One region of the Sphingomonas sp. DMC6 genome, then DNA from elsewhere that is predicted to be linked to it. Evidence: riboswitches for the same ligand, from Rfam matches in the RefSeq annotation. Region 1 holds a riboswitch; each other region holds the start of a gene.

What was found. A riboswitch is a leader RNA that binds a small molecule or an ion and turns the genes downstream of it on or off. The one in region 1 is predicted to bind cobalamin.
Region 2: linked by a shared signal. The riboswitch ahead of ACT53M_RS01725 (DUF1636 domain-containing protein) and the one ahead of ACT53M_RS05445 (hypothetical protein) in region 1 are both predicted to bind cobalamin.
Region 3: linked by a shared signal. The riboswitch ahead of ACT53M_RS17435 (TonB-dependent receptor plug domain-containing protein) and the one ahead of ACT53M_RS05445 (hypothetical protein) in region 1 are both predicted to bind cobalamin.

What each region holds. Positions count from the first base shown of each region.
Region 1 is NZ_JBQUYT010000002.1:334,144-338,510, forward strand. It holds gene ACT53M_RS05425 (EAL domain-containing protein) at 1-273, shown strand, start outside; gene trmB (tRNA (guanosine(46)-N7)-methyltransferase TrmB) at 334-1,014, shown strand; gene ACT53M_RS05435 (cobyrinate a,c-diamide synthase) at 999-2,300, opposite strand; gene cobO (cob(I)yrinic acid a,c-diamide adenosyltransferase) at 2,297-2,908, opposite strand; gene ACT53M_RS05445 (hypothetical protein) at 2,905-3,477, opposite strand; cobalamin riboswitch at 3,678-3,878, opposite strand; gene lldD (FMN-dependent L-lactate dehydrogenase LldD) at 3,920-4,367, opposite strand, start outside.
Region 2 is NZ_JBQUYT010000001.1:410,790-415,156, forward strand. It holds partial or broken gene ACT53M_RS01715 (Dyp-type peroxidase) at 1-1,818, opposite strand, end outside; gene ACT53M_RS01720 (hypothetical protein) at 2,162-2,497, shown strand; cobalamin riboswitch at 2,556-2,747, shown strand; gene ACT53M_RS01725 (DUF1636 domain-containing protein) at 2,974-3,381, shown strand; gene cobT (nicotinate-nucleotide--dimethylbenzimidazole phosphoribosyltransferase) at 3,378-4,367, shown strand, end outside.
Region 3 is NZ_JBQUYT010000009.1:55,369-59,735, reverse strand. It holds gene ACT53M_RS17435 (TonB-dependent receptor plug domain-containing protein) at 1-1,410, opposite strand, end outside; cobalamin riboswitch at 1,525-1,718, opposite strand; gene ACT53M_RS17430 (hypothetical protein) at 1,810-2,199, shown strand; gene ACT53M_RS17425 (DUF4142 domain-containing protein) at 2,363-2,986, shown strand; gene ACT53M_RS17420 (bactofilin family protein) at 3,012-3,446, opposite strand; gene rpsL (30S ribosomal protein S12) at 3,748-4,119, shown strand; gene rpsG (30S ribosomal protein S7) at 4,183-4,367, shown strand, end outside.

The sequences.
Region 1 (4,367 bases):
ATCCTGCGGCTGGCGCGCGGCATGGGTGTAACGGTGATCGCGCCGGGCATCGAGCATCGCGGCGAATTCGAGGCCGCGACAGCGCTGGGTATCCGTCATTTCCAGGGAGACTGGAGCGAAGCCACCGCCATTCAGCCGCTCCCGCAGCCGCAACCGCTTCGCCGCGAGCCGCGCAGCACCCAGCCGGTGCATCGCCGCCTCGCCCACCATCAACGCGCGGCGCCGGTCCGCCCGCTGGCGCCGATGCCGGGGTCGGCCCAGCTCGCAGGCTGACATGTTATGGCGCGCAGGCGAGTTGCCTGTCGCGCCGCCCGCGCCTATGCGCTGCGGCCCATGGCCGATCCCACTACCATCCGTCGCCTTTATGGCCGCCGCCAGGGGCACAAGCTGCGCCAGGGCCAGTCCGCCCTGGTCGAGGAATTGCTGCCGCGCCTGAGCGTGCCCGATACCGGCCCGCTCGATGCGAAGGTGCTGTTCGGCGACGAGCGCCCGCTGGAATTCGAAATCGGCTTTGGCGGCGGCGAGCATCTTGCCGGCCAGGCGAGCGCACGCCCGGACCATGGGTTTATTGGCTGCGAGCCGTTCCTGAACGGCGTGGTCGGCGCGCTCAACCATATCCGCGACGGCGACCTGTCGAACGTGCGGCTGCACATGGGCGACGCGCTGGAAGTGATGGAGCGGCTGCCCGACGCCAGCCTGAGCAGGGTCTATCTGCTCCACCCCGATCCCTGGCCCAAGGCACGCCACGCCAAGCGCCGCATGGTCAATCACGGCCCCCTCGACCTCATCGCCGCCAAACTGAAGCCCGGCTGCGAATTCCGGCTGGGTACCGACGACCCCACCTATTGCCGCTGGGCGATGATGGTGCTGGGCCAACGCCGCGACTTTGTGTGGCAGGCGCAGGTGGCACAAGACTTCCTGACCCGCCCCGCCGACTGGCCCGAGACGCGCTACGAACGCAAGGCGCGCCGCAAGGGGCACGAGGTGTGGTACTTCCGCTACGTGCGGGTCTGATCGCTCCGAAACAGCGCAGCCACCGCCAGCGGCGCTGACGGGAAATAGCTATGGACGTAGCTGGCGGTTAAGCTGCCGTGGCGGAACAGCGCCTCCCCCGTCCCGCCGTTCGGGTTGGTCGCGCGCAGGGACGGCGCGAGCGGCGTTTCCAGTCGAGAGAAATGGAAGGTGTGGCCGCGCAATTCGCCTTGCGGAAGCGCCAGCGCCTGTAGTCCCAGCGCGGCAAGGCGTGGTTGCAGCACTGCGTCGCCGGGCATCAGTCCCAGCATCGCCGTACGCCCGCCCCGGCCATCGCCAAGGCTGTCGAGGCAATAGAGCATCCCCCCGCATTCGGCGAGGATCGGCTTGCCGGCGGCATGGTGCGCGCGGATCGCCGCCCGCATCGCGTGGTTGGACGCCAGCGCCTCCAGATGCAGTTCGGGATAGCCGCCGGGTAGCCACAGCGCGTCGCAATCCGGAAGCACGCTGTCGGCAAGCGGCGAGAAGAAGCACAGTTCCGCCCCCATCGCCGTCAGGCAATCGCAATTGGCGGGATAGAGGAAACCGAACGCCGCATCGTGCGCGACGGCGATCCGCACTCCGGCCAGTGCCGGTGGCGCTGCGGGCAGGTCCGGCGCGGCAAAGGCGGCCGGGTCTGGCAGCCATGCGGCCCCTGCGGGCAGGCGATCGGCGGCGCGGTCGATCCGGGCATCAAGATCGGCGATCTCCCCCGCCTGCACGAGCCCGAGATGGCGTTCGGGAAAGCCGATCTCGCCGTCGCGCGGCAAGGCGCCCAGCCAGGCGATGTCGCTTGGTACGCTCGCTTCCAGCATCGCGGCATGGCGTTCGCCCGCCACCCGGTTGGCGAGCACCGCCGCGACACGCACATCGGCGCGGTAGCGGGAAAGACCCAGCGCCAGCGCGCCGAAGGTCTGCGCCATCGCGCTGCCATCGATCACCGCCAGCACCGGCAAGCCGAAGCGGGCGGCGAGGTCGGCCGCCGAGGGATCGCCGTCAAACAGGCCCATCACCCCTTCGACCAGGATCAGGTCCGCTTCGCACGCGGCGGCATGGAGCAGCGCGCGGCAGCGATCCTCACCGACCATGAACAGGTCGAGTTGATGGACGGGTCCGCCACTCGCCTGTTCAAGGATCATCGGGTCGAGAAAGTCAGGCCCGCATTTGAACACGCGGACCCGCCGCCCGGCGCGCCGGTGCAAGCGGGCGAGCGCCGCCGTCACCAGCGTCTTGCCCTGGCCCGATGCCGGCGCCGCAACGAGCAGTGCCGGGCAGCATGCCACGCTCACCGGTCGACCCCCTCCTGCGCGCGGATACCGGCGCGGAAGGCGTGCTTGACGTCGCCGATGCTGCTGACCGTATCGGCGGCCTCGACCAGTGCCTCGTGCGCGGCGCGGCCAGTGATGACGACATGCTGCATCGCCGGGCGGGCGAGGATCGGCGACAGCACCTCGTCCAGCTCCAGATAGCGATAGGTGATGAGGTAGGTCAGCTCGTCGAGCACGACCAGGCTGATTGCCGGATCGGCCAGCGCGGCCTTGGCCTTTTCCCACCCCGCGCGGGCGGCGGCGATGTCGCGCTGGCGGTCCTGCGTCTCCCAGGTAAAGCCTTCACCGCAGCGTTCCCAGACGACATCGGGGTGGCCGGCAAAGAAGGCGCGCTCGCCCACTTCCTCGGCACCCTTGATGAACTGGAACACCGCCGCCTTGCGGCCATAGCCTAGCGTGCGCGCGACCATGCCGAAGGCGCTGGACGACTTGCCCTTGCCGTTGCCAGTCAGCACCAGCAACAGGCCCTTGTCCCCGGTGGCAGCGGCGATCTTCGCATCGACCACCGCCTTGTGCTTCTGCGCGCGCTCGCGATGCTGGCGGTTTCGCTCTTCCTCGGACAGGCTCATCGTGCGCGCACCCGGCGCAGGTCGGGCCGCAGCGCGAGCAATACCGCTACCGTGCCGGCGGTTGCACCTGCCCAGATCAGTGTCGCCAGCAGCGTCGGCGGATAATAGCGGGCAATGCGGGGCAGGAGGCCCGCCAGCGTCGGCGCGTCGAACCGGCCGCTGAGAAAATAGAAGCCGCCGCTCGACAGCAGCTCCGACACGAAGCTTGCGGCAATCAGCACCAGCGCGATGGCGGGCAGCGCGGCCAACCGCACACCGGCACGATCGCGCATCCAGCGCCCGGCGAACCACATCACGCCGTATGCCGGCACCAGCATCGCATAGGCGGCGGTGAAGCAGAAATCGGACTGGCCGAACAAGCGGATTACGACCACGTCGATCGCGAAGGTCAGCGCGAACAGCGCCGCGAACGCCAGGGTGCGCGGCACGAAGAAGCCGAGCACGAAGAAGCTGGCCAGCGCCGTCTCGGGCAGATGCACGAACGGGCTGAGCGAATGGCTGCGGGTGACGAGCGTCACCAACACGAGCAGCGCAAAGACGATGCGCTGGAAACGGGGGGTATCGATCATGGCATTCTCCCGGAACAGGGGGTGGAATGGCCGTTGCCGCCGCGCGGGCGGGCATGGGGAAGCGGGCGATGCACGGGTGGCATCGCGGCTGCGAGATCAGGTCAGCGGTGCTTCGACATCGGGCTTCCCTTCGGCAACAGACACGGCTTGTCGTCCGCCAAGGGATAGCCCTCGTCCGCCCGGTACATCCCGCCCGCGCGAAGGAACGACGGTATCGGGCCGGTTTCCTGACTTGCCGGATCGTCGCGCCGTCGCCGCCTTCTCGGGGGCCAGGCCCCCAATGGCATGATGGCGATGCGCTCACCGGCTACAGTTGCGGGAGCAGTGCCGGCTTTGGTGGAGACCCACCGCCCGGACTTCCCGATTAAGCCCTTTCGGGCACCCGTTACGCTGCTCGTGATAGGCGCGCCGCGCGACGGGCACAAGCCAGCGCGCCGGGCGCTTACTGCGCGCTGCGCCCGCGTACGATCTCTGCCTCGACGGCGACCAGCTGATCGCGAGTGATGTCGGCGATGGTCCGGGCTCCGGTGAGGATCATCGTCACCCGCAAGTCGGCCGCGATCAGCTCCAGCAGATGTTCGACGCCGGCTTGGCCCCGCGCCGCCAACGCATAGACATAGCTTCGGCCGAGCAGGACGCCCTGCGCGCCCAGCGCCAGCATCCGCGCCACGTCCAGCCCGGAGCGTATGCCCGAATCGGCAAGCACGGTCATGTCGCCCGCAATCGCGTCCGCCACATAAGGAAGCGCGCGCGCGGTGGGGATCGCACCATCGAGCTGGCGGCCGCCATGGTTGGAAACGATGATGGCATCAGCCCCCAGCCGTGCGGCGTCGCGCGCATCCTCCGGGTCCAATATGCCCTTCAGGACCAGCTTGCCCTTCCAGCTCTCG
Region 2 (4,367 bases), on a different contig from region 1:
ATTGGTGCGGCGGATATGCGCCTGGAACGGGCAGCGTTCACCTTGCGGGTCATCGGCGTAATCGAAGCTGTTGGCACGGGCGCCAGCGTGGGGCGCAGCCAGCGGCGTACCATCGGGGTAGCGGCCCATCATCTTGCCGAGCAGTTCCCATTCGGAAGAGGCGTTGCCGGCGGCGACTTCGTCCGCGACGAACTTGCGCAGCGCCCCAACGTCCTGATGCAGCTTGCGCACCACCAAGAACGTACCGTTGTCGAGGATCGGGTTCGCGGGCGGCGCGCCGTCGGTTCGGCTGTTGCCATAGCCCCAGAACAGATCGCCCAAGGGCAGCGCGTGCGCATCCGCCGCAGCCGAGGTCGCGAAGTGCGGCTGGCTGATCCCGTCGGCATAACCGAAATGCTCGTTACCTGTGCCCAGGCTGGTGCGCGACATCGGTTCGACCGACAGCAGCCGCACGCCGTTCGCAGCCCCCAGCTCGGCGACCTGGACGATTTCAGCGTGAAGCGGATGATGGGTGTCCCCCACCCGATATTCGCCGCGATGACGGTGCGTGGTGCGCAGTTGCACCACGATATCCACTTCGTTGAGCTCGACCACCGGAGCGCCCGCCGTCGGCACGCCGCTGGGCCAGTTGCGCGCCGGCAGCCGCCAGCGCCTTGGATGATGTTCGCGCAGATCGCCTAGCAGGCCCGCGCGCTCTTCCATACCCTCGCGAAATTCCTGCGGGAAATGCGCCAGATCCTCTGCAGCCACACCGATATTGACGATGCCGTGGCGCGTGAACGCGAGGTTGAGGAACGCCCCGCCCTCTTCCACGCCCGCTTCGGCGTCGGCCTCGCTGCACACCGGCAGGGTGCCGACGAACCGCCGCGCCGCGACGGGGTCGGTGATCCGCATCAACAGCAGCGCACCGTGTTGCACCGGGTGATGGCTGCGTCCGAAATTATGGACGATGCCGCCCTGCACATCCGCCGACTGGTAGGTCAGACGCTGCGGCTTGGGCGCGGCCGGGTCCGGCGCGCCGGGCTGGGCCAGCCATTGCAACTGCTCGGCCACCGCCAGCTTGTGGACCGGCGCCAGCGCATCGACATTCCAACCCTTCAGCAGATGCTGCGCGGCCCAGAGCAGATAGCGGCCGTCGCCCTCCCGATGGTCCGGGGGATAAACATCGGTCAGCCGATAGAGCGCAACCAGCGCCTCTACACCAATCCGGTCGCTTTCCAGCTTGGTAGCCGGGTCTTCGCGCAGGCGCTTGGCGGCTAGCTCGGGATCCTCTATGGTGACGGTCGCCGGGTTCACCCCGGTCTGCGCCTCGCGCTCCAGCCGCTCGATATGCAGCGCATATTGCATATCGTCGATGCTGTTGCCGTTTGCGGAGAAGAAGAAATTGCTGTCGACCTGGCTCTGGCGCACCCAGGCGAGATAGTCCGGAAAGCCATGCTCGGTGGCCGTGACATAGCCTTCGCAGTTACAAAAGATCAGGTCGAGCAACGGCCCTAGCGGGTTCCAGATCAGCCGCATATAGGGCTCAAGCGGGCGATCGAAGGTGGCACCCAACAACAACCGTTTCGGCTCTGTATCCAGGATGGCGATACGATAATCGAGCAGGGAATGGATGCGCGCGGAGGTATCTACGAAAGGCTGGCGAGCGGAATGTTCGCGCGCGGTCGCACGAAGCTTGAACAACCCTTTCAGTACCATGCGCAGCCGCGACTCGAACGTAACGCTCTCGAACGCATCGACAAAACCCTGCCGGATCGGCGCAGTGAGCGTAAGATCGCTTACGGACTCAAGGTGCTTGCTGCTGATCATCTTGTGCATCGTACATCCCCCACTTTGCGCAGCGCGGTTACCGCGCGATCCCGGCGGGAAGCTGCATCAAGGGAGCGGAAAATGTCTGTGGGTTTTCGCACCAGCGTTCGCGGCGCTCGCCTTCACATGTGCGAAAAATCACATTGAGACTGTGGCCTTGGCCACTGTTACCGCCTTCAAACTGCGGCATGGAAGTTCCTGAGCAGCAGGGAAACTCGTTATGGTTATTCACGCCGCACGCGATAATCGGAACGAACCGGTCCTGCCGCGCAAGCCATTGCCGCGGGTGCGTAGCTGGCGGACGAACGAGACTGCTGACCGGCGTATTGCTGCGCCCCTTGAGGAAGCGACCATGTCCACGCCCCGGCATCTCATCGACGCGCTGGAATCGCTGTCCAGCGCGGTGATCGAGGCGACGGGAAGCTGGGCATTTCTCGCCTCTGAGCGCATCCAGCTCGTAGACGCCGCTCATAAGGCGGCATGGTTGCTCGTGCGCGTGAACCGGAACGAAGGGTTGATCGCGCGCCACCCCGATCTCACCGGTGTCATCGCCAGCACCTATGCGGCCACCCATGCGCTGCATGGTGTCCGTCGGCTGGGACAGGGATCGGAAGCGCTGGCCGACCTGTTGACGTTGTTGGTCCGCGTGGACGACCTGCTGCCCGTCAGTGCCCAGATCTACCAGTAAAGTCCCTGGGGCTACAGCTCGTTCTGCCGCCGGCTTGATCGGCGGCGCCAAACCCCTTAACCCATCAAACGCGACCGGTTCCCCGAGAGGGGATTAAAAGGGAACGGGGTTCAAGACCCCGGCTGCCCCTGCAACTGTGAGCGGCGAGCCGTTCGGCCATATGCCATTGGGCGTTTCGATGCCCGAGAAGGCGGCCGGACTCAGGCATGGACCCGCGAGCCAGGAGACCTGCCGTTCGCGGTCGTTTCTCGGGCGGACAGGGTGTGCCGACCGGGCGGGGATATCCTCGAGCGACGACAGCAAGGCTCGCGCGGCATGGCGCGGGGCGCTGGCGCGCGTGATCGTGTTCCAGGCTGCTCCCGTATCAAGCCGCACGCGCATCGTGATGGCTCGGGAGTGGTCTTGATGGTTCGAGTTCATGTTTTCACGTCGCGTGCAGGCGCGGCATTCGGCTGTGCCGGGGCACCGCGATGACGATGCTGCGGCCCGTTGCCGATGGCGTCGCCATCGTTGCTTGCAGCACCTGCCGCCATGACGCGGAACTGCGGGAGGATGCCGAAGGCGTGCGCGGCGGCGCGCGGCTCGCGGAGGCACTGGAATCGCTGAAGGCGGAAGACGAACGCTATACCGGCATCGCGGTGCATCGCATGCCCTGCCTGTTCGCCTGCACCGAGCATTGCACGGTGCATCTGCGTGGGCCTGGGAGGATGGGATATGTGCTCGGACGCTTTGCGCCGCAGAGCGATGATGCCCGTGCGATCCTCGATTTCGCAGCAGAATATGCCGCCAGCGAAGACGGGTGTGTTCCCTATGCGCGATGGCCCCAGGGTGTGCGGGGGCATTTCCTTGTCCGTACCCCGCCGGCCGGGATGCTTCCCGAATGAGCGGCTTTCCCAGCGTCGCGGCCTTTGAAGCCTCGTTGTCGGCGCTGCCCGATACCGATGTGCACGCGACCGAAAAGGCGCGGGTGCGGCAGGCGCAGCTTACCAAGCCTGCGGGATCGCTCGGCCGGCTCGAGGGGATCGCAGTGTTCCTCGCCGGATGGCAGGGACGCGCCATTCCCCGCATCGAACGCGCGGAGGCGATTGTCTTCGCCGGCAATCATGGCATCGCCGCTCGGGGCGTCAGCGCTTTTCCGGCGGAAGTGACCGCACAAATGGTCGCCAATTTCGAGGCCGGCGGTGCAGCGATCAATGCACTGGCGGATGCAGCCGATGTCGCGCTTAAGGTTATTCCCATCGACATCGACCGCCCAACTGCCGACTTCACCATGGCGCCCGCGATGGACGAAGCGGACTGCCTCGCGGCGCTGTCGGTCGGTGCTCAGGCGGTCGATCCCACCCTCGACCTGCTGCTTCTGGGCGAAATGGGCATCGCCAATTCGGCAAGTGCGGCCGCGCTCTGCCTGCGCAGCTTTGGCGGCGACGCGGCCGACTGGGTAGGGCCGGGCACCGGCGTACACGGCCCGGCGCTGGAGGCGAAGCGGACTGCGGTCGCCCAAGCGATCACCCACCATGCCAAAGCCCCACAAAGCGCATTCGAGACGATGCGGCGCGTCGGCGGTCGCGAGATCGCTGCCATCGCCGGGGCGGTGCTCGCCGCACGGCAATATGGCATTCCGGTGTTGCTGGACGGCTATATCTGCTGCGCGGCGCTGGCACCGCTGGCGGCAACCGCACCTGACATCACTGCGCATTGCATCGCCAGCCATTGTTCGGCGGAACCGGGGCATGGGCTGCTGCTCGAGCGGCTCGGGCTGGATCCATTGCTTCGGCTAGACATGCGCCTGGGCGAAGCGAGCGGGGCAGCCGTCGCCGCACTGCTCCTGCGCGCGGCAGTGAAGGCGCACGCGGAGATGGCAACCTTCGCC
Region 3 (4,367 bases), on a different contig from region 1:
GTTGTCGGCATCGCGGTGGAACCAGGTGAAGCCGATCGCGACCTGATTGCCGGCGATCGACTGGCGGATGCCCGCCTCGTAGCTCTTCGCGGTTTCCGGCTGGAGAGCCGCGTTCCCGTAAGCGCTGTAGAGCTGGTACAGCGTCGGTGCCTTGAAGCCTTCGCCATAGCTGGCGTGGAGCAGCGTGCCGGGGGTGGCGCGCACCGCCAGATCGGTGTTCCAGGTCCAGTGGTTGCCGAACGTGTCGTGGTCGTCGTTACGCACGCCCGCCGTCACCGTCACCGGCGCCACGGGCGTCACGATCGCCTGGCCATAGACGCTGGTGACGCCGACCGATTTTGCCGTGGTGCCCGGGCCGCCATCGTTGAAGCGGATGCGGCTGTCTTCATGTTCGGCGCCGAACACGACGCGCAACTGGTCGAGCAACTGCGCGTCGCCCTGATAGAGGTAGCGCTCGGCGCGGCCGCGATAGGCATATTCCAGCGTCGGCGTGGTGGCGGGATTATAGCCGTCGCGGTTGATGTTCGAATAGGTGAAGCCCAGCCGGTTGTGGAGCTTGCCGCCGAACAGGTCGCCCTTCAACCCGGCATAGCCGTAGAATTCGCGCGTCTTGGCATATTCGCCGGTGTCGCCGAACGCATAGGTGGGCGGGGCGTAGCCGTCGAGATCGACCTTGGAATCGGCATAATAGCCGCGCAGGTCGAGCGACAGGCCTTCGACCAGCTTGACCTGAACATTGCCGGTCGCGCCGAACTGGCGATAGCCATCGGCTTCCTTGCCATTGGCCGCGGCGGAAATACCGTCGGTGGTGGTATAGCCGGCGGTCAGCCCGGCGGTGATGCGGTCATTGCCGCCCGCGAGTGCGGCATTGCCGCTGAACGTGCCATAGCTGCCGCCTTCGGCATTGGCGCGGGCCTTCAGGCCTTCGCTGCCCTGCAGCGTGGTGACGTTGACGACGCCGCCGATCGCCTGGCTGCCCCAGATCACCGAATTGGGACCGCGCAGCACTTCCACCCGCTCGATCGAGCCGGCGAGCAGGCTGCCGAAATTATAGGCGCCGCCGGTCGAGGAAGGGTCGTTCACGCGAATGCCGTCGATCAGCACCAGCGTCTGTTCGCTCTGGGCGCCGCGGATGTTCACATTCGTCTGGGTGCCCATCCCGCCATTGCGGGTGACGGTGACGCCGGGTGTGGTGGCCAGCAGGTCCGACAGCACCAGCGTCTGGCGCTGCTCGATTTCGGCGCGGTCGATGATGGTGACCGAGCGGCCGACCTGGTCGATCGGCTGGGCAACGCCGCTGGCGACGACGACGACTTCGTTGTCGGTCTTGCTGGAATCGTCCTGCTGGGCATGGGCCGCGAACGGCACCAGCAGGGCACCGGTCGCGCAAAGGAAGTTCAGGTAACGCATTGCTTCAAGACACCTCGAAACGGGCCCGCCCCGGGGGCCGGGACGCGCCGCTGGTTTGGTGTCGCTCACGCGGGGATTTCAGCCCCGTTCGCCCGGTACACCCCGCCCGCGCAAAGGAATCGACTGTGGCGGGCAGGTCTCCTGGCTTCCGGGTCATCGCCTGGGCACGCCGCCTTCCCGGAACAGGTCCAGTGGCTTTGTGGCGTGCAGGCTCGCCGGCTACAGTTGCGGGGGCAGCTTCGGACTTGCAGACCGAATTCCCTTTTCATCCCCCGGCCAAGGGGGACACCCGTCACGCGCCGGCCTGTAGCGGCAAGCGGCGGGGCGGGGCAAGGGGTAAAGCCGAATGGGGGCTGCGGCCAGTTGCGGACATGCCTGTGCCAGTTCAAAACAGGCATCATGAGCGCAAATAAGACTGTTGGGATCGCTACCGTGGTCATGGTTCTTTCTGCGTGGGCTTACATTGCGCTCTCGGGAGAACCGCGTTTGCCGATCGGTATTGCGAACGGCCGATATTCAAGCGCCTGTTGTGGCACGATCGTCTTGCACGACGGGGTGATGACCGTTGCAAATCAGCGTGTTGATTACATCATAGAGCGGGACAAGGTAGGCCCGTATGTGCTGCCAGCGGCATTCGTTGGAGCGTCAGCGCATGCCTTCATCGTCAGGTATGATGCTTACCCGCTTAAGCTACGTCTCGACGATCCAGCTCATCCCCACCAACTGGAATTGCTTGGTAATCCCGCGGACAGTGGACGGTATTCGTTTGCACGGGTGAACGGCGGCTAGCCACCACTTCCGGCCGTTCCAAGCCTAACCTGCATCAGTATTCCTCCCTTTTCCCCAAGTCGTTTCGCCGGAGCGGCAAAGTTTCGGGACGATTCGAGGCGTTACCGGAACGGCGATACCGCCCGCGCGTTCAATCGCGCCAAGGAAACAGGAGGATGCGCTCATGAAGAAATCGTTGTTGATCCTTGGCGTCTTGCCGGTCGCCGCCCTTGCCGCCTGCCATAATGGCGGCGAACGTGCCGACAACGGCATGGCAGCGGGCAACACCGACAATATGGTCACCAGCATGCCCGCCGACGAAAATGTCAGCGGCATGGATGCGAATGCGATGAACGGCATGGCCGGCAACGAAACTGCCGCCGCGCCGGTGTCGGGTCAGAAATTCGTCAACACCATAGCTGCCAGCGATGCCTATGAAATCGCCGCCGGGCAGCTTGCCCAGCAGAAGGCGACGGACAGCAAGCTGAAGGATTTCGGCAAGGAGATGGTCAAGGACCATAACGACTCGACCGAAAAGCTGCGCAAGGCATCGGGCAAGGCGACCCCGCCGCTCACACCCGACCCGACGATGACTGCCGAGCAAAAGGCCAATTTGGCAACGCTGCGCTCGGCGACGGGTGCCGATTTCGACTCGGCCTATCGCTCGCAGCAGGTGAAGGCGCACGAGCAGGGGCTGGCGGTGTTGCGCAGCTATGCTCAGGGCGGCGACGTGCCGGCGCTGCGCGACTTCGCCGATTCGACCGCCAAGGTGGTGGCCGATCATCTCGACAAAATTCGCGGCCAGTAAGGCCCCGCAGGGCGAGGCGGCGGCGTCAGGCCGCCGCTTCGCTCGCAATCTGTAGCGGCACCGGCGCGGCGGCCGGGGCGCCGGGCTGGAGATGCTTCAGCCGGCCATCGACATGGCCACCCTGTTCGATGGTGATCGTCTCATATTCGACATCGCCGACGATTCGCGCGGAGCGCTCGACGGTGAGCTGGCGGACATGCACCGATCCTTCGATGTTGCCGGCGATGCGGGCCGTGTCTGCGCGCACGCTGCCGAAAATCTGGCTTTCGGCGCCCTGCGCCAGGGTGCCGCAATCGACATCGCCCTCGATGCGCCCGTCGACATGCAGGTCGGCCGTGGCGGTGAGGTTGCCGGTGATGACGATATCGGCGCCGATCACCGAAAACATGCCGCGCTTGCCATTGGCCGGTGCGGCCGGTGCCGCCTGACGTTCCTCGCGACCGCGATTGCCGTTGAACATGCCTGATCCCCAACCCTTGATCCGAATCCCGCAGGGGCGTTAGCACAGCGCAAGGCCCGCTACAGCCTCCGTGAATCCCCGAGATGGGGCAGGGTGGAAGTGGTTGACCGCAACCGGGCACATCGGTATAGGCGCGCCGTTCCACGTGGGCTGGTCTTCAAAGGTGCCATCCCGCTTTGGAATAAGAGCTGAACGTTGCTGGAGACGCAATCGCCCGGGGGGCAAGAATGCCGCCGGGGCTTTTTCGTATTCTGTCCAACAGGGCTCCAGCAAAGTAACCACTTGAAAGGTGAAGGGCTTCATGCCGACGATTAACCAGCTGGTCCGCAAGGGCCGCGAACCGCAGAAGGCCAAGTCGAAGGTCCCTGCGATGGAACAGAACCCGCAGAAGCGCGGCGTCTGCACCCGTGTCTACACCACCACCCCGAAGAAGCCGAACTCGGCGCTCCGCAAGGTTGCCAAGGTCCGCCTGACCAACCAGCGCGAAGTCATCAGCTACATTCCGGGTGAAGGCCACAACCTGCAGGAGCACTCGGTGGTGCTCATCCGCGGCGGCCGTGTGCGCGACCTTCCCGGCGTGCGCTACCACGTCCTGCGCGGTGTGCTCGATACCCAGGGTGTCAAGGACCGCAAGCAGAGCCGTTCGAAGTACGGCGCGAAGCGTCCGAAGTAATCAGGCCATAGTAAGCCCCGGACAGGTTCCGGATCGGCTGAAGTTCAGAAGGAATTAAGTGAGATGGCACGTCGTCGTCGTCCCGAGAAGCGGGAAATCCTGCCCGATCCCGTCTATGGGGATCAGGTTCTGTCGAAGTTCATGAATTCGGTCATGCTGGACGGCAAGAAGGCCGTTGCAGAAGCGATCGTCTATGGCGCCCTGGAAACCATCGAGCAGCGCGCCAAGCGCGAGCCGATCGGCGTGTT